Regions from separate parts of the Micromonospora zamorensis genome, predicted to be linked through region 2. Evidence: riboswitches for the same ligand, from Rfam matches in the RefSeq annotation. Region 2 holds a riboswitch; each other region holds the start of a gene.
What was found. A riboswitch is a leader RNA that binds a small molecule or an ion and turns the genes downstream of it on or off. The one in region 2 is predicted to bind cobalamin.

Region 1 (4,062 bases), 2.9 Mb from region 2:
CACCGCCGTCACCACCCCCGGACGAAAGACCCCCGGACGAAGGACCGCCGGACGGAAGGCCGCCAGGCGGACGACCGCCGGGCGGGCCGGCGGCGGGCTCGCGGCTCACGTGAGCACCCGTCGGGCGGTCCGCAGCACGATCACGAAGAACGGGCCGCCCAGCAGGGCGGTCACCACCCCGATCGGCACCTCGGACGGAGCGGCGACGGTGCGGGCCACCACGTCGGTCAGTGCCAGGAACGCACCGCCGAACAGCAGTGACAGCGGCAGGATCGCCCGGTAGCTCGACCCGGCGAGCAGCCGGACGGTGTGCGGCACGATGATGCCGACGAAGCCGATCAGGCCGGTCGCGGAGACCGCCGCAGCGGTGCCCAGGGAGGCTGCGGCGATCAACAGGTAGCGGGTGCGCTGCGGGTGCAGGCCCAGACTTCTCGCCTCGTCGTCACCGACCGCGAGGACGTCCAGCTCACGGCGGTGCAGCAGCACCACCACAGTGGTCAGAGCGGCGTACGGCAGCACCAGCAGCACGTCGTGCCAGCCGGCGGTGGCCAGCCGGCCGAGCAGCCAGGAGTAGACCGGTTGGATGCTGTCGGAGTGTCGTTGCAGCAGGTAGGTCTGCCCGGCGGAGAGGAACGCGGAGACCGCCACTCCGGCCAGGATCAGCATCGCCGGCGAGCCGCCGCGCCCGCCGGCCGCGCCGAGCACGTAGGTCATCGTGACGGCGAGCAGTGAACCGGCGAAGGCTGCCAACGGGATGGTCATCGGCAGCCCGGAGATCGCGCCCTGCCGGCCGGCGCCGCCGAGGGCGATCGCCGCGGTGACCGCGAGGCCGGCGCCGGCGGCCACGCCCAGGAGGTACGGGTCGGCGAGCGGGTTGCGGAAGACGCCCTGGTAGCAGCCGCCGGCGAGGGCGAGCAGCCCGCCGACCAGCAGGCCCAGCACCACCCGGGGCAACCGCAGCTCGGTGACGATCGCGATCTCCCGCTCGGAGAGACCGCTGTCGAGGTGCACCCCCGGGATCAGGTTGAGCAGCTCGGCCGCGACGCTGCCTGCAGGCAGGCTGACCGGGCCGAGCGACACCCCGGCGACGAGCGCGACGAGCACCGCGAACACCCCGGCGACCAGCCACCGCTTGCGCAGCCCGGCGGGCCGGGCCCTTGACGGCAGCCCGGCGGGGCGCGGCGTGGACGGCGGTCCGGCGGACCGGGCCGCGGGAAGCGGCCCGGTCACCGACGGACGACGGTCACGCGGGCACCTTGGCGACCGCGTCGATGATGACCCGGAGCAGGTCCACGACCCGCGGCCCCCAGCGGGAGGCGACGTCGTCGTCCAGTGCGATCACCTGGCTGTTCTTCACCGCGGTGAGCCCGGACCAGCCGCTGCGCGCCTTGACCGAGTCGGCGTTCTGCTGGCAGCACTTGGAGTCGGCCAGGAAGACGAAGTCCGGGTTGGCCTTGACGATGAACTCCTGGGACAACTGCGGGTAGCCGGCGCTCTTGCCGTCCGCGTCGGCGGGGTCGGCGATGTTGGTCAGACCGATCTGGCTGTAGAGCGTGCCGATGAAGGTCTTGCTGGTCGCGCTGTACAGCTCGGGGCCCAGCTCGTGGTAGTAGGTGAGCTTCTCTGCGCGCTGCGGCACGTCCTTGACCAGCTTGGCGATGTCGTCCTTCATCCGGCTGGCGACGTCGGTGGCCTGGTCGGCGTGCCCGGTCAGCGTGCCCAGCTCGGTGATCTGCCGGTACGTGTCGTCGAGCGTGGTGGCCGCCGGGGTCTGGTACACCGGGATCTTCAGCTTGCCGAGCTGCTCGACGATCTTGTTGCGGTCGTCGGAGAGCACCACCAGGTCGGGGTTCTTGCCGGCGATCGCCTCGGCGTTCGGCTGGAAGGCGGAGATGTCGCTCTTGGGCGCGTCGGCCGGATAGTTGGACTGGTCGTCGACGGCGGTCACCTGCGGGCCGGCACCGATCGCGAAGAGCATCTCGGTGGCGGTCGGCGACAGCGCGACGATCTTCTCGGGGCGCTTGTCGAGGGTGAGCGTGCCGACCGTGACCGGGTAGGCGGCGGCCGCGGTGCCGGTGGTCGGCTTGTCGTCGGCCTTCTCGGCGCAGGCGGCGAGGGCCAGCGCGGCGACCGCGAGGGTCGCGGCGAAGAGCCGAGGGGTACGTCTGAACATGGGGCCTCCTGTCGGTCGAGGAGTGTGGTGCTTCGCCGACAGGACTTTCGTACGCCCGCCCACGAGGCGCCCTTCCTCGAGAGCGCGTTTCGCGACCGATCCGCAGGCGACCTGGCTCGTCCCCACCGTCGGGTGGGGCATCACAGTTGCGGGACAGCGCCGGGTTTCGCACCGGCTTCGCTGCGGACTGGTCGGTAAGACGGTAGCGCACCGCCGGGACGTGCCGGATCGATCACGCGCCGATCGCCGCGAGTCGATCCCCCGGAACCGTCACACGGTGACCGTCGGAGGGCGTATGTCCGAGTTGGTGGTGTTCGGAAACGGGTGGTGGGGCCCCGCGGGGCGGAGCGGGGCCCCACCCGATCAGGAGGACGTGATGGTGACGTTGTCCACAGCCGCCTCTACCAGGCTGGCGCCGGAGGCGTCCGCCGCCTCAACGAGGATGCGGACCGACTGCCCGGCGTACGGGGTGAGGTTGAGGTTGGCCACCGCCCAGCTCCCGTTGCGGTTGGTCGCCGCGCCAGCCTGGGTGAGCAGCGCGGTGGTGCCGCCGTTGTGCACCACGCTCACCCGCAGGTAGTCCGCCGACGAGGCGTTCGAGCCGTGCGCCAGGTACCAGGCCAGCGAGAGGCTCAGCGTGCCGGACGACGGCAGGGTCACCGCCGGGGACCTGGCACTGGTCACGCCGCCGTCGACGTCGTAGTCACCGGCCGCCGAACCGGCGAGCCGGCCGGTGACCAGGTCGTTGGATCCGGCGTACGGGGTGAGCTGCTTGGCGCCGGAGGACGTGGTCGCCTGGGCGGCGCCCCGCTCGAACGCGCCGAGGGTGGCGGTGTCGGTGCCGGACGGGTTGATGGTCCAGCCGGTGGCGGTCTCGAAGGTGTCCGACCAGACCGTGGTGCCGCCACCGCCGCTGCCGCAGTACTGCGCCTGCTTGCCGATGGCCCGGTACGGGCAGTCGGCGTACTCGCTCAGCAGCAGCACCGCCTCCCGGTTGCGCGAGGTCTGCGCTGGGATGACCTCATCGGGCGGGTAGAAGCCGCCACCGCCGGACGAGCCCGGGTACATCTCGAAGGTGTACGCCCAGATGTTGTGGGTGGCCCACATCCAGTCGAGGCTGTCCCCGTCGGTGATGTAGAGGTCGCTGGACTGTTCCGGGGTGTAGTTGTTGGTGGCCGCCATCTGCTGGCCGATGGTGGCGAAGGTGTTGTACTGGTCCGCGTTCATGCCCGTCGCGGTGTTCGCCGTCGTGTAGCCGTAGGGCCAGAGCACCAGCTGCGAGTACGTGTGGAAGTCGATGTTGGCCTTGATCTGCTGCACGCCACCGACCACCCGACCGTTGACGAAGTTGCGCAGCGCCTGCGTCTCGGGTGCGGAGAACGCCGACGGCCCCCGGTAGGTCTCCGACGAGGTGGTGCCGGACGAGCCGCCGCAGCAACCCCAGTTGTAGGACCAGTTGCGGTTCAGGTCGGTGCCGACGTTGGACGAACCACTGTTGGGCTGCCGGTTCTTGCGCCAGGACCGGTACGACCCGGTGGCGATGTCGTACTCGCTGCCGTCCGGGTTGACCGTCGGCACGATCCAGATCTCCCGGCCGTTGACGATGTTGGTGATCCGGGAGTCGGAGCCGTAGCTGTCGGTGAACAGGTTGAGCAGGTAGATCGCCATCTCGACGGTCAGGTGCTCACGGGCGTGCTGTTGGGAGTTGAACAGGATCTCGGGCTCGTTCTCGTCGGTGCCGACGTTGTCGGAGATCTTCACCGCCATCAGGTCGCGGCCCTCGTACGACGAACCGATGCTGATCTTGCGGGCGATCGCCGGATGGTCGGCGACGACCTGGTTCACGACGGCGGTCAGTTCCGCGTAGTCGTGGTAGTTGGAGTCGGCGG
Region 2 (4,062 bases):
TGGCACTGGTCAGCGTGACATCGCTGTCGCCGTCGTTGACCAGGGTCCCGAAGGCCGCCGTCATCCCCTTGTCGGCCGCCTTGACCCACGGGTCACGAATGCCGATCACACCGGCGTCCGGGTTGGCCGAGGCCGACACGGACGGGCTCGGCTGCGCCGCCGACGGAGAGTCGGACGAGCCACAACCGGCGGCGCCCACCGCCAGGATGGCGGCGGTGAGGACGGTGGCCGAGCGGCGTGAACCGAGCGGGCTGGTGGTGCGCATGTGTTCTTCCTCCGATGATTGCTGCTGGCTGGATGGTCGGCCGCAGCAGGGAGAAAGTTCCGGTCTCAGGGCACGTTGATCGTGAACTCGGCGGTGTGCACCTTGCCGGCGACCTGGAAGTCGAAGAACGCCCGGTACCGGCCCGAACTCGGCGCGGTCAGCCAGAACTTGACCGACCCGTCGACCAGCTCCGGCTCGGGGTGGACATGCACGTACCCGAGGTCGCCCTCGCGGACGACGACCAGGTGCCCGTACGCGCCCAGGTACGGCTCCAACTGCACCGGCGTGGTCGGAGCGCCGCTGACCTGGAAGTGGATCGGTGCCGTCACCCCCACCGTCGGGGTGCCGTTCATCGACACCGCGTACGGCCCGGCCGTCGTCTCGGCCTGCGCCGGCGGCAGCGCGGTCGGGGTGTGCGCGCCGGGCACGGTGTGGTCGACACCCAGCACGAGAGGGACCTGCGTGCCGTTGGTCGCGGTGACGGAGAAGTCCGCGTAGACGCGGTAGCCGCCGGGCCGGGCCAGCGTCACAGGGACGCTCCAGGTGCCGTCCGGCGCCATCGTCGGGTGCAGGTGCTGGTAGCCGGACAGGTCGCGGCCCACCACGATCAGGTGCAACGGCTTGTCGTGGACGACAGCGAAACGCGTCGCCGGCTGCCGGTCGGTCCCGACGATGCGGAAACGGTAGTCCGCGCGTACACCAGGTGGTTGGGACCGCTCCAGCGGTTGCAGGGTGTACCCACCGGCGCTGACCGTCGTCCCGGTCGCCAGCGTCTCGCCCGTCGCGCCGTCACCGCGATGCGTGTGCGGCCCGGTGCCCGCAGGGTGTTGGTGCCCGTCGGTCGCGGACTCCGCCTGCCCTGCGGCGGGCGGACGGGCGGTGCCGCCCGCCGGGCTCTCGTCGCCGGTCCCGATGCGAGCCAACCCGAACCCGGCCAGCAGGGCGATCACCAGCCCACCAACCAGCAGCGCCAGGTGGGTGTTGCTCAGCCGGGACCCAGGTGTCACGGCGGCGAGGTCCGTGTCGGGCCGTGGGCCCGGGTCGACCGTCGCCGCGCCGACCGTGCCACCGTTGGCCCTGCCCCCGCCGACCTTGCGGCCGCTGGGCTTGGCACCGACGGTCCGGCCGGCGCCGGTCCTGGTCGTCGAACGGGCGCCGCCGCCGCGTCGGCCGGAGTTCGCCGACGAGGTACGGCCCCGGCCGGTGGGTCTGCCGGTGGAAGCCGATCGGCGACGCCAGACGACGAATCCTGCCACCGCCCCGGCCGCCGCGACCGCCACCACCCAGCCGATCCAGGCCAGTGCCCCCGAGTCGCTCTCCTCGGTCGACCCGGTCGGCGGGGCCGCCGCAGCCGCGGACGGCGGGGCCACGGACTCGACTGCGGTGGTCGGCACCGCCGATCCCTGCCCGGATGATCCGTGCTGCTCGGTGGCGGCCACCAGCGCCGGGTCCGGCTGGGTCGACGGCGCACTCCACCCCTGCGGCGCTGCCGTCACCCGCCCGTTGTAGCGGAAGGTCAACGTGCCCCGCACGGTGTCGCCGTCCGAGGCCACCGACAGGTAGCTCACCGAGTACTGGCCCTTGGCCGGCAGGTGGGAGACGGGCACCACCGCGGGGAACCCCGTCGTGTACTCCCGTGGCTCGAACTGCCCGTTGACCAGGAAGTATTCCCGCACCGGCTTGTCCAGCGGCTTCGGCTCCCCGTACGACCAGCCGTTGTCGACCCGGACGCCGCCCGGGGCGGTGATCGTGAAGAACGCGTTGGCGGCGGCCTTCTCGGTGAAGTAGAGCTGTACCGACGTCAACGGCTCGTTCACCGTGGCGCCGCTCTCCGGAGTGGACATGGCGAGAGTCCCGTGAGCTGCGGCGGGTTGGGCGGACGCGAGGAGGGCGACCGCCGAGGCGAGGAGGAACGCGAGGAGGCCCGAGACCACCCGCCCGCAAGTCTGAGGGAGACGACGCATTTGAATATCCTCACCGCCTTGAGACTTTTTTCAAGAGGTGGCGATCTTTTTCCTCAGATGGCAAAAGTTGATGACGAGGACGCCGCGCGGCCGCGGTACGACGCGCCAGGCGGGCGGATTCCCTGGCCAGCTATGCTGCCGGCGGCGCTGGTTCGCCCCGTCGTGACCGACTGGGCGTCGTAAGAGGGAACCCGGTGGAAATCCGGGGCTGCCCCGCAGCGGTGAGTGGGAACGACCGCCGTCATCAGCACTGGGCCAGCAGGCCTGGGAAGCGACGGCCAGTAGGGGACCGGCGCGACCGGTCAGGCCCGCGAGTCCGAAGACCTGCCGGCGCCGCGTACACAACCGTGTGCGCTGCCGTCGGCCTCGTGGGTGGGCTGAGCGGGTGACGGGCCGTGCGTGTGGCGCGGGCGCGTCCTCGTCAGCGTGTGCCCGCGACCCGGCGGTGTGGTTTCCCGAGGGACGGACTACCGCTGTGCACGACACCACCACGATCGCCGGCCGAGCGCCGTCGGCGTCGCACCTGACCCTGTCGCAGATCATGGACCAGCACCACACCAACCTGATGGGTACGGTGCACGGCGGCCGGATCCTCAACCTCATCGACTCCGTCGCCGGTGTGGTCGCCGCACGGCACTCCGACGGGCCGGCGGTGACCGCCGCCATCGACGAGACGGCGTTCCTGCGCGCGGTGCGGGTCGGCGACGTCGTGCACGTCGACGCCCGGATCACCTGGGCCGGCCGCAGCTCGATGGAGGTGGCCGTCAAGGTGACCGCCGACCGGTGGGACCGGGCGGTGCCGCCCACCGACGTGGCCACCGCCCACCTGGTCATGGTCGCCATCGACGACGACGGTCAGCCTCGTACGGTGCCGCCGCTGCTGCCGGAGACCGACGGGGACCGGCGACGGTACCGGGAGGCGGAGATCCGCCGGGAGCACCGCCTGGCGCTACGGCGCGCGCTGCTCGACGGCGCCGAGGGCTGAGAAGCGCTCGGTCCGCCCGTTGCGGCGCTGACCGGTCCGAGTAGCCCTGCGCGTGAGCGTCGTTAGGTCACTGCAGCTCAGGAAGGAGGCCGCATAAGTTCGCCGATCGAAGGCCCACGGGCTTGACCGTACCCGGAGGCTTTGCGTCGAGATCAGCTCACACCAAAGCGGCCGGCGTGTCCGATGCAGCGGTCAACATCAGCCAGCACCGATACCCCTACGGCGTTGACCTGAACGCTCCGTGCCTGTCTGCTGGCTGGCGCAATTATCCAGAGTGCCAATCAGCGCGATTCCAAGCCGAGGTTAGGCACCTGAGCTTTCCCCGGTAGCTCGGAGGACGATCTGCGCGGCGGCCTGGGCGGGAGACAGGTGCGTGGTGTCGATGACCTCGGCCTCGGCATGCAGCCACGTGCGGGCCGCGTCGGCGTAGGGCTCGAGGTACTTGAGACGGAACGCAGACGGAACGCGGTGTTCTCCCTCGATACGTCCGCGGAGGGTGTCTTCGTCAGCGTGAAGGACGAAGTGCCTTACCGGGATGGCATGTTGGGCGAGGCCCGTACTGATTTCGCGCCAGTACTGCTCGACCAGGACAGTCATGGGTATCACCAACGTGCCGCCGGTGTAGTCGAGCACGCGGCGGGCGGTCTCGACGACGAGTTGCCGCCACGGCGGCCAGTGCTGGAAGTTGTCAGTCTCGGGTAGTCCCGGCGTGATGGTCATGAGCATCTCGCCGACCTTTTCGGCGTCGAATACCCGTGAGTCCGGGATCAGTTGCTGCACGAGCGAGCTGGTCGTCGTCTTGCCGGCGCGGTGGGTGCCGTTGAGCCATACGATCACGGGACACATTA
Region 3 (4,062 bases), 1.3 Mb from region 2:
CGTACGTGTCGAGCAGGTTGAGGTAGAACTGGACGTGCACGGCCTCCTCGAACAGCTGCCGGGACAGGTAGAGGCGACCCTCGGGGCTGTTGACGTGCTGGTACAGGTTGAGCACCAGGTTGTTCGCGACGATCGTGTCGCCGGTGGCGAAGAACGCCACGAGGCGGCTGACCAGATGCCGCTCGGCCGGCGACAGCTTGTCCAGGTCGGCGAGGTCGGCGTGCAGGTCGACCTCCTCGACGGTCCAGGTGTTGCGGATGGCGTCACGGAACCGGTCGAAGAAGTGCGGGTAGCGCATCGGGCGGAGGGTGAGGTCCATCCCGGGGTCGAGCAGCATGTGCGTGGTCCTCGTGTCGGTGGTGCGGGTGTCGGTGGCGGTGTCGGCGGGGATCACTGGCAGGCCTCGCACGACTCGGGGTTCTCCAGCGAGCAGGCCAGCGCCTCCGCGTCGACGGAGACGGGTGCGACAGCGCTGACGGTGGCCTGCTGGATCCGCGTGGCGGGGCGGGAGCGCAGGTAGTAGGTGGTCTTCAGCCCGGCCTTCCAGGCGTACAGGTACATCGAGGACAGCTTGCCGATGGTCGGTGCGGCCAGGAACAGGTTCAGCGACTGGGACTGGTCGATGAACGGGGCACGGGCCGCCGCCAGGTCGATCAAAGCGCGCTGCGGCAGCTCCCACGCGGTGCGGAACAACTCCCGTACGCCGGCCGGCAGCTCGGCGATGTCCTGCACCGACCCCTCGGCCCGCTTGATCGCCGACCGGATCCGCTCGGTCCACAGACCGCGGGCCTTCAGCTCGCGCACCAGAGCGGTGTTGACCTGGAGGAACTCCCCCGACAGGGTCTCGCGCTTGAACAGGTTCGACACCTGCGGCTCGATGCACTCGTAGCACCCGGCGATCGAGGCGATGGTCGCGGTCGGCGCGACCGCCACCAGCAGCGAGTTGCGCAGCCCGTACGCCTCGACCCGCTCGCGCAGCGCGTCCCAGCGCGCGGTCTGCGTACCCTCGACGCCCCACAGGTCGGGCTGCAACTGACCCCGCGCGGCCCGGGTCTGCGCGAAGGTCGGATGCGCGCCGAAGCGACGCGCCAGGTCGGCCGAGGTCTCCAGCGCGGTCAGGTACAGCTCCTCGCTGACCCGGGTGGACAGCTCCCGCGCGGCCGGCGAGTCGAACGGCAGCCGCAGCGCGAAGAACACGTCCTGAAGGCCCATCAGCCCGAGCCCGACCGGCCGCCAGCGGGGGTTGCTCGCCGCCGCCTGCGAGGTCGGGTAGTAGTTGATGTCGATGACCCGGTCCAGGAACGTCACAGCGGTACGGACCGTGGCGCGCAGCCGCTCCCAGTCGATGCCACCGTCGGTGAGGTGGGCGGCGAGGTTCACCGAACCGAGGTTGCACACGGCCGTCTCAGCGTCGCTGGACACCTCGACGATCTCGGTGCAGAGGTTGGACAGGTGCACCACATTGCCCGGCTCGGCGGTCTGGTTGCACAACCGGTTGGCGGCGTCCTTGAAGGTCATCCACCCGTTGCCGGTCTGGGCCAGGGTCCGCATCATCTTCCCGTACAGCTCCCTGGCCGGGACCTGCCGCACGTAGCGGCCCTGCGCCTCGGCCTCGCGGTACGCGGCGTCGAACCGCTCACCCCACAGGTCGGGCAGCTCGGGCACCTCGTGCGGGTCGAACAGCGACCACATCTCGTCGGCCTCGACCCGGCGCATGAACTCGTCGGGGACCCAGTTGGCGAGGTTCAGGTTGTGGGTGCGTCGGGCGTCCTCGCCGGTGTTGTCGCGCAGTTGCAGGAACTCCTCGACGTCCGGGTGCCACGGCTCCAGGTAGACGCAGGCCGCGCCCTTGCGCCGGCCACCCTGGTTGACCGCGGCGACGCTCGCGTCCAGCGTGCGCAGCCACGGCACGATCCCGTTGGACTGCCCGTTGGTGCCGCGGATCAGCGCGCCCCGGGACCGGACCCGGGAGTACGCGATGCCGATGCCCCCGGCGAACTTGGACAGGTTGGCGACCTGGGCGTACCGCTGGTAGATCGAGTCCAACTCGTCGAGCGGGGAGTCGACCAGATAGCAGGAGGACATCTGGGTGTGCCGGGTGCCGGAGTTGAACAGCGTCGGCGAGCTGGGCAGGTAGGCCAGGCTGGACATCAGCCGGTAGAAACCGGTCGCCTCGTCGGGCGTGGTGGACAGACCACAGGCCACCCGCAGCAGCCAGTACTGCGGGGTCTCCAGCACCAGCCTGCTGGTGGGGTGGCGCAGCAGGTACCGGTCGGCCACCGTACGCAGGCCGAAGTACTCGAATCGCCGGTCACCGTCCGGATCGACGGTGGCGTCGAGCATCGTGGCGTGTGCGGCGACGAACGCGGCGGTGTCGTCTCCGATCAGGCCCTCGGCGTGGCCGACCCGGATCGCCGCGCTGAACGAGGTGATGCCCTGCCGACGCACCTCCTTGTCGACGTAACCGGCCAGCAGCCGGGCGGCGAGGCGCGAGTACTGCGGCTCCTCGCCGATCATCTCGGCCGCGGTCTGAATGGACAGCCGGTCCAGCTCGGCCGTCGTCGCGCCGTCGTACAGGCCGCTGATGGTGCGGGTGGCGACGCGCATCGGGTCGACGTCGGTCAGGTCGTCGGCCCACCGCTCGACCGCCCGGACGATCTTGTTCACGTCCACGGGTTCGGTGGCGCCGTTGCGCTTGCGGACCTGCATCGGCGTCCGCCGCACTGTCGCGTCGCCGCTGACGGGGACTACCTCGGTGACTGTCACCACTCGCTCCTCGGAGTTCGAGACCTGGTGGCCCGGACGCGAGGAGACAGACACCGACGGACGCCACGCCGGCACGGCGTGGGTCAGGTGGCGTCAGCCGTCCCACGCGGCCTCGGACCGCCGCCCACCCGGGTGCGGGTACGCGGCGCGCTGGCAGGTCTTCGGACTCGTGGGCACAACCGGGCTGGCCGGTCTCCTACTGGCCGTCGCTTCCCAGGCCGCTTCGTGGCCCAGTGCTGATGACGGCGGTCGTTCCCACTCACCGCTGCGGGACAGTCCCGGATTTCCACCGGGTTCCCTCTTGCCTCGACCGCACCGGATGAGCGGTCGAACCAGCTGCGCTCGACACCATATATAGGGATGCAGGCGTTGTCACACCCCACATGTCGGTCTCGGCGTGTCGCGGCCGAGCCGGTGACGGTGATCACCAGCCGCACCGGCGCGGGTTCGTCCCGGCCGGCCAGGCGCGTCGATGGCAGCAGCAGGCGCAGGCGGTGCGACTGACGGCACGACGCGATCCACGGGCGGCCGACACCGGCAAAGATTTGATGTATCGCGCCAATGGGCACAGTGGATCGGGTTCGAACATTGACCAGGTTCGACGGCCCCGAGACGGTGGATGTCCGCCCTTCAGGGTGGATCAAGGTCGTTGACGCGCCAGAACCGCCCTCCGTATACTCCGGGTGATCATCCGATCTTTTGCCTAGCCGGGCGAGGAGCGCATGCCGCAGATCACCGCCGTCACCGTCGAGGACGTCCGTTTTCCCACCTCACTGACCGCCGACGGGTCCGACGCCATGAACAAGGACGGCGACTACTCGGCGGCGTACGTCATCCTGCACACCGACGGTGTCGACAGCGTGGGCGTGCCGCTCGCGGGTCACGGGCTGACCTTCACCATCGGTCGAGGCAACGACATCGTCGCCGCGGCCGCGGTGCACCAGGCGCAGCTTCTGGTCGGCCTGGACGTGGCGACGATGGCCGCAGACATGGGCGCGGTCTACCGACTCCTCACCTCCGACAGCCAACTGCGGTGGCTCGGGCCGGAGAAGGGCGTCGTCCACCTGTCCCTCGCCGCCGTGTTGAACGCCTCATGGGACCTGGTCGCCCGGCTCGCCGGGAAGCCGCTGTGGCGACTGCTCGTCGACATGTCCCCCGAGCAACTCGTCGACATCGCGGACCTGCGCTACCTGTCCGACGCGCTGACCCGGGACGAGGCACTGGCCATCCTGCGGGCCAAGGAGAGCACCAGGGCCGACCGCCTCGCCGAGCTCGACCGCACCGGCTACCCCGCCT
Region 4 (4,062 bases), 1.3 Mb from region 2:
AACGCAGGGCAACCAGAGCACCACCGGCACGGCGAACTTCAGTGACGGCAGCACGGCCAGCATCCCGATCCAGATGAGCGACTGGACGCTGGGCGGCAACGCCAACGGCACCCCGTCCTACGGCAACATCGTCGTTGCCCGGACGGCGTACCGATTGAACGGCACGAGCCGGGACGGCGCCCAGCCGTTCCTGTTCGCGACCGCGCCGTACCCGATCCCGGCGGGCAAGACGCTGGTGTCGGTGACCCTGCCGACGCAGACCGGTGACCCCCGCACGGCGGGCCGGATCCACGTGTTCGCCGTCGCCAACGACGGCACGCCGGCCCCCGCGCTGGCCACTGTCGCCCCGAAGGACCAGACGGCGAACGCCGGGCAGGCCCTCGCGGCGAACCTCGGTTCGGTGACCGGCGGCGTTCCCGGCACGACCGGCTACCGTGCCCGCGTCCAGTGGGGTGACGGCACGGCTCCGGACGACGTCACCATCGGTGCGTCCGGTGCGATGAGCGGGCAGCACACCTACACGCGGGAGGGCACCTACACGGTGCACGTCACCACGTGGGACACGCTGTCGAGCAGCACCGAGGCCTTCACCGTGACCGTCGCGCGGGGCGGCTCCCAGCCGACGATCGCGCTGTCGGCTGCCGGCGCAGTCACCACCGGCGGCACTGTCACCGTCGACGGCAGCGGGTTCGCCGCCGGTGAACAGGTGACCGTCAGCGTCGGCACCGACCCCGCCCGGGCCACGAAGGTCGCGGCCTCCGCGACGGGCACGGTCCGCGTCTCGGTCCCGACCTCCGGCGACGCACAACCCGGCCGGTACGCGGTCACCGCGACGGGCGCGTCGACGCGGACGCCGGCCACGGCCACCGTCCAGGTGACCGGGCAGGCCCAGGCGCCGACCTACCAGCCGCGGGTGGCACTGCTGACCACCTCGGGTCCGCGTGGCACGTCGATCACCATCGACGGTTCCGGGTTCGTTCCGAACGAGGCGGTCACGATCACCGTCGGGAACGGCCTCGCGGTCAGCACGGTTCGCGCGAACGGTGACGGTGTCATCTCCGGCGCGACGGTCAGCGTTCCGGGTGCGGCGAAGGCGGGCGCGACCAACGTCACGCTGAGCGGCGAGAAGTCGGCGACGAAGGTGTCCCGGCCGTTCACCGTCACCGGCTAGAACGAAGTCGACGGGTTGGGCGGGTCGTACTCACGGCCCGCCCAACGTCTGAGCCGTCGGCGTTCGGACGTTGATCGACTCGGTTTTACGGAAGTCGGGGCATCGAGGCGCCGTGGATGCCCCGACTTCCGCGAACGCGAGTGGATCATGCAGGGGAGTGGGCCTGCGGCGCGCCCAGTCGGAGTTGCCAGCGCGTGCCCTGGCTGGTGAGCCGGACGATCGCCAACGGCTCCACGTCCAGCTGTCGGTACGTCGCCATCGGCAGCCCGAGGGCGTGCACGACCGCGACACGGATCACCAGCGGGTGGGTGACCGCGATGACGCGCCCGCCGGCTCGGTGCTGCTCGTCCAGCCAACTGCCGACCCGATCCCGTACGGCCGCGACGGACTCACCGCCGTGCGGCGCGGACTCCGGTGCGGACAGCCAGTCGTGCAGCGCCTGCGGCTGCGATTCAGCGATCTCCTCAAGCGACCGTCCGGACCAGTTGCCGTAGTCGCAGTCGGCCAACGCCGTCTCGATCGTCGGCAGCAGACCGAAGGCGTCGGCGGTCTGCCGGGCCGCCGCCGCTGGGCTGCACAGGCAGGTGTCGTGCATGCCGAGGTGCCCACGCCGGTCCGGATCCGCGTCGGCCTGGGCGAGGGCGGCGCGCAGACCGCCCTCGTCCAGGCCGTCGTCGGGTCCGCCGAAGCGGGCCCGACGCAGGGCGGCGGTGTGACCGTGGGCGACCAGCCGGAGGCTGGTGGCGGTCACGTGCTGGGCAGCGCGGCGGCGGCCCGACGGAGTCGATCGTGGTGCATCAGGGCCGCGAACAGCAGGCCGATCCCGGTCCAGAGCACCACCTGGGTGCCGAGGGAGGCCAGTCGGAAGTTCCACAGCAGCGTCGCGGGGAAGTCGGTGGGGACCTCCTGGAACGACGGAAGCACCACGTAGGACGCGACGGTGACCAGCAGGAAACCGCCGACGGCCGCGGCGACGCGTTGCCACAGTGGCGCCTGCGCGCCGACTGACCGGTAGCCCAGCGAGCCCGCCCACACGGCCACCAGACCGAGCACCACCATCAGCAGGTAGGTGGCGGTGCGTTGGTTGATGGTGGCCGGGTCGCCGACCGCCGGCGGGTTCGCCGGGTACTTGAGGAACGGCACGATCACCGCGCCGAGCAGCGCCGCACCGGCCAGCAGCAGGCCGGAGCGCCCGTCGTCGTCGGTCCGTCGCCGACGGGCCAGCAGGACGTACGCCGTAGCCAGCAGACCGCCCATCGCGGCGCCGAACAGGCCGGTGGCCAGGAACAGCCCACCGCGCTGGCCGCTCCGGGTGACCACTGCCTCGTCGTGCTGGTGCCCGCCAGCGGCGGGTTCGGCGTGCGAGGCCGCCTCCTCGATAGCGATGGCGGCCTCGACGTGCGGTTCGCCGGCGACGTAGGCGAACGTCCCGGCGAGCAGGCCAGCGATCAGGCCGGCGAGCAGGCCGCGGACGAGGACGGCGAGGAACGGGGGAGCGGTGGTGGCGTTCAGTGGCACGGAACACCGAGCAGGTGCCGGCCGTCGTGCATGAGCTCGTGCAGGTACGTCCCGCTGCGCGACACCGCACCCTGGTCGAACGCGACGAGGTAGGCCAGCAGGGTGAGCGCGACGACGGTCGCCAGGACCGTCCACAAAAGACGCGTGGTGCCAGCGGGATTCACCAACGGCTGGCTGGACGTGGAGCTGGACATATGATCACGAACCTCCCCGGGGATGACGCGTCCCCATCGCAAGGCTGCGGACGACCGAGCGTCCTGGCTCGCGGGCCCCATTTTGAGGTGGGGGAACCGCTCACAGTGGCGCGACCGCGCCGGAATCACACCGGCTTCCCTCGCGTCGCCGCAGATAGTGGGTCGACGGTATCGGTGCCGCCGCAGGCGGTCAACCCGGCCCCGCGTTGGGTGAAGCACCTGTGCTCGAGGACTCAGCGCCGCCCGATTCGTCAGATCAAAACTCGATCGCTGGCGGCGGGCATCGTCCGCCGCCGCCGAACCCGACGCGACGGCGAAGCTCTCCGAGCCGATGGCCGGGTGGACGGCGCGGCCTGGACGACGGTGGAACCGCGGCCCGCTGTCGAGCACGCGCTCGACAGCGATCGGCCCGGGCCGGCTGATTGTCGGCTCGGACCGGCAGGTGTGTCTGCTCGCCGCCTCGTGCACCGGCTGAGGCGGAACGAGGCGAGCGCGGCGGGCGTCGAAGGCATAGCATGTTATCGATAACAATCGGATTGTGGTTCGTTGGCTCGCGGGGCGGCCATCGACAACAGATCATGCCGTTCTGGTCGGACGTAGGGCTCCGAAGGCTCGCGTAACGACGGCAAAACATGGTCGCAAGACCTTGGCAACACACGTACGTGCATGGCATGGTAACGCCTGATCAAGGGAAACATCCGACCTATCTCCATGGGTGGTGCGGGCTTCGAGTCCGTCTCTCCCTGCCGAGGAGGCTCGGCCGGTCACCGGTGCTCCGCTCGCCGACGGCTCTCCCGTCGCGTGCGGCGCCACGCTTGGGGAGGTCAGGGCCGACGATGAGCACCGTCGAGGCAACCACCGGCACGCAGCACGGCACGCCCAGCGACTGGTTCCGGGAACGGATCTCCCACGCCGTCTCCGAGCTGACCGCCGCCACCGCGCTCGTCGTGCTGTTCATCGTGTTGAGCGTCGCCAGTCCCTACTTCCTGACCGCGGACAACCTCTTCAACATCGGGGCGCAGACCGCGGTGATCGCCATCATCGCCACGGCGCAGACGATGGTCATCATCACGAAGGGCATCGACCTCTCCGTGGGGTCGGTCGCCGCGCTCGCCGGCGTGGCGGGGGCGATGGTCGTACGCGACCTCGGCTTTCCACTCTGGGCGGCGACGGCGGTCG

Region 1: another riboswitch for cobalamin. It lies ahead of GA0070619_RS29850 (ABC transporter substrate-binding protein); the one in region 2 lies ahead of GA0070619_RS16210 (acyl-CoA thioesterase).
Region 3: another riboswitch for cobalamin. It lies ahead of GA0070619_RS10045 (ribonucleoside-diphosphate reductase subunit alpha); the one in region 2 lies ahead of GA0070619_RS16210 (acyl-CoA thioesterase).
Region 4: another riboswitch for cobalamin. It lies ahead of GA0070619_RS10015 (CbtB domain-containing protein); the one in region 2 lies ahead of GA0070619_RS16210 (acyl-CoA thioesterase).

Annotation. Positions count from the first base shown of each region.
Region 1 is NZ_LT607755.1:6,630,488-6,634,549, reverse strand. It holds gene GA0070619_RS29860 (ABC transporter ATP-binding protein) at 1-1, opposite strand, end outside; gene GA0070619_RS29855 (FecCD family ABC transporter permease) at 106-1,167, opposite strand; gene GA0070619_RS29850 (ABC transporter substrate-binding protein) at 1,244-2,173, opposite strand; cobalamin riboswitch at 2,258-2,380, opposite strand; gene GA0070619_RS29845 (M14 family metallopeptidase) at 2,537-4,062, opposite strand, start outside.
Region 2 is NZ_LT607755.1:3,687,309-3,691,370, reverse strand. It holds gene GA0070619_RS16220 (copper chaperone PCu(A)C) at 1-265, opposite strand, end outside; gene GA0070619_RS16215 (copper resistance CopC family protein) at 331-2,229, opposite strand; cobalamin riboswitch at 2,361-2,575, shown strand; gene GA0070619_RS16210 (acyl-CoA thioesterase) at 2,771-3,214, shown strand; gene GA0070619_RS16205 (DEAD/DEAH box helicase family protein) at 3,518-4,051, opposite strand.
Region 3 is NZ_LT607755.1:2,380,616-2,384,677, reverse strand. It holds gene GA0070619_RS10050 (ribonucleotide-diphosphate reductase subunit beta) at 1-337, opposite strand, end outside; gene GA0070619_RS10045 (ribonucleoside-diphosphate reductase subunit alpha) at 391-2,709, opposite strand; cobalamin riboswitch at 2,902-3,118, opposite strand; gene GA0070619_RS10040 (enolase C-terminal domain-like protein) at 3,489-4,062, shown strand, end outside.
Region 4 is NZ_LT607755.1:2,372,401-2,376,462, forward strand. It holds gene GA0070619_RS10000 (GH92 family glycosyl hydrolase) at 1-1,171, shown strand, start outside; gene GA0070619_RS10005 (histidine phosphatase family protein) at 1,317-1,922, opposite strand; gene GA0070619_RS10010 (CbtA family protein) at 1,919-2,689, opposite strand; gene GA0070619_RS10015 (CbtB domain-containing protein) at 2,680-2,883, opposite strand; cobalamin riboswitch at 2,919-3,065, opposite strand; gene GA0070619_RS10020 (ABC transporter permease) at 3,720-4,062, shown strand, end outside.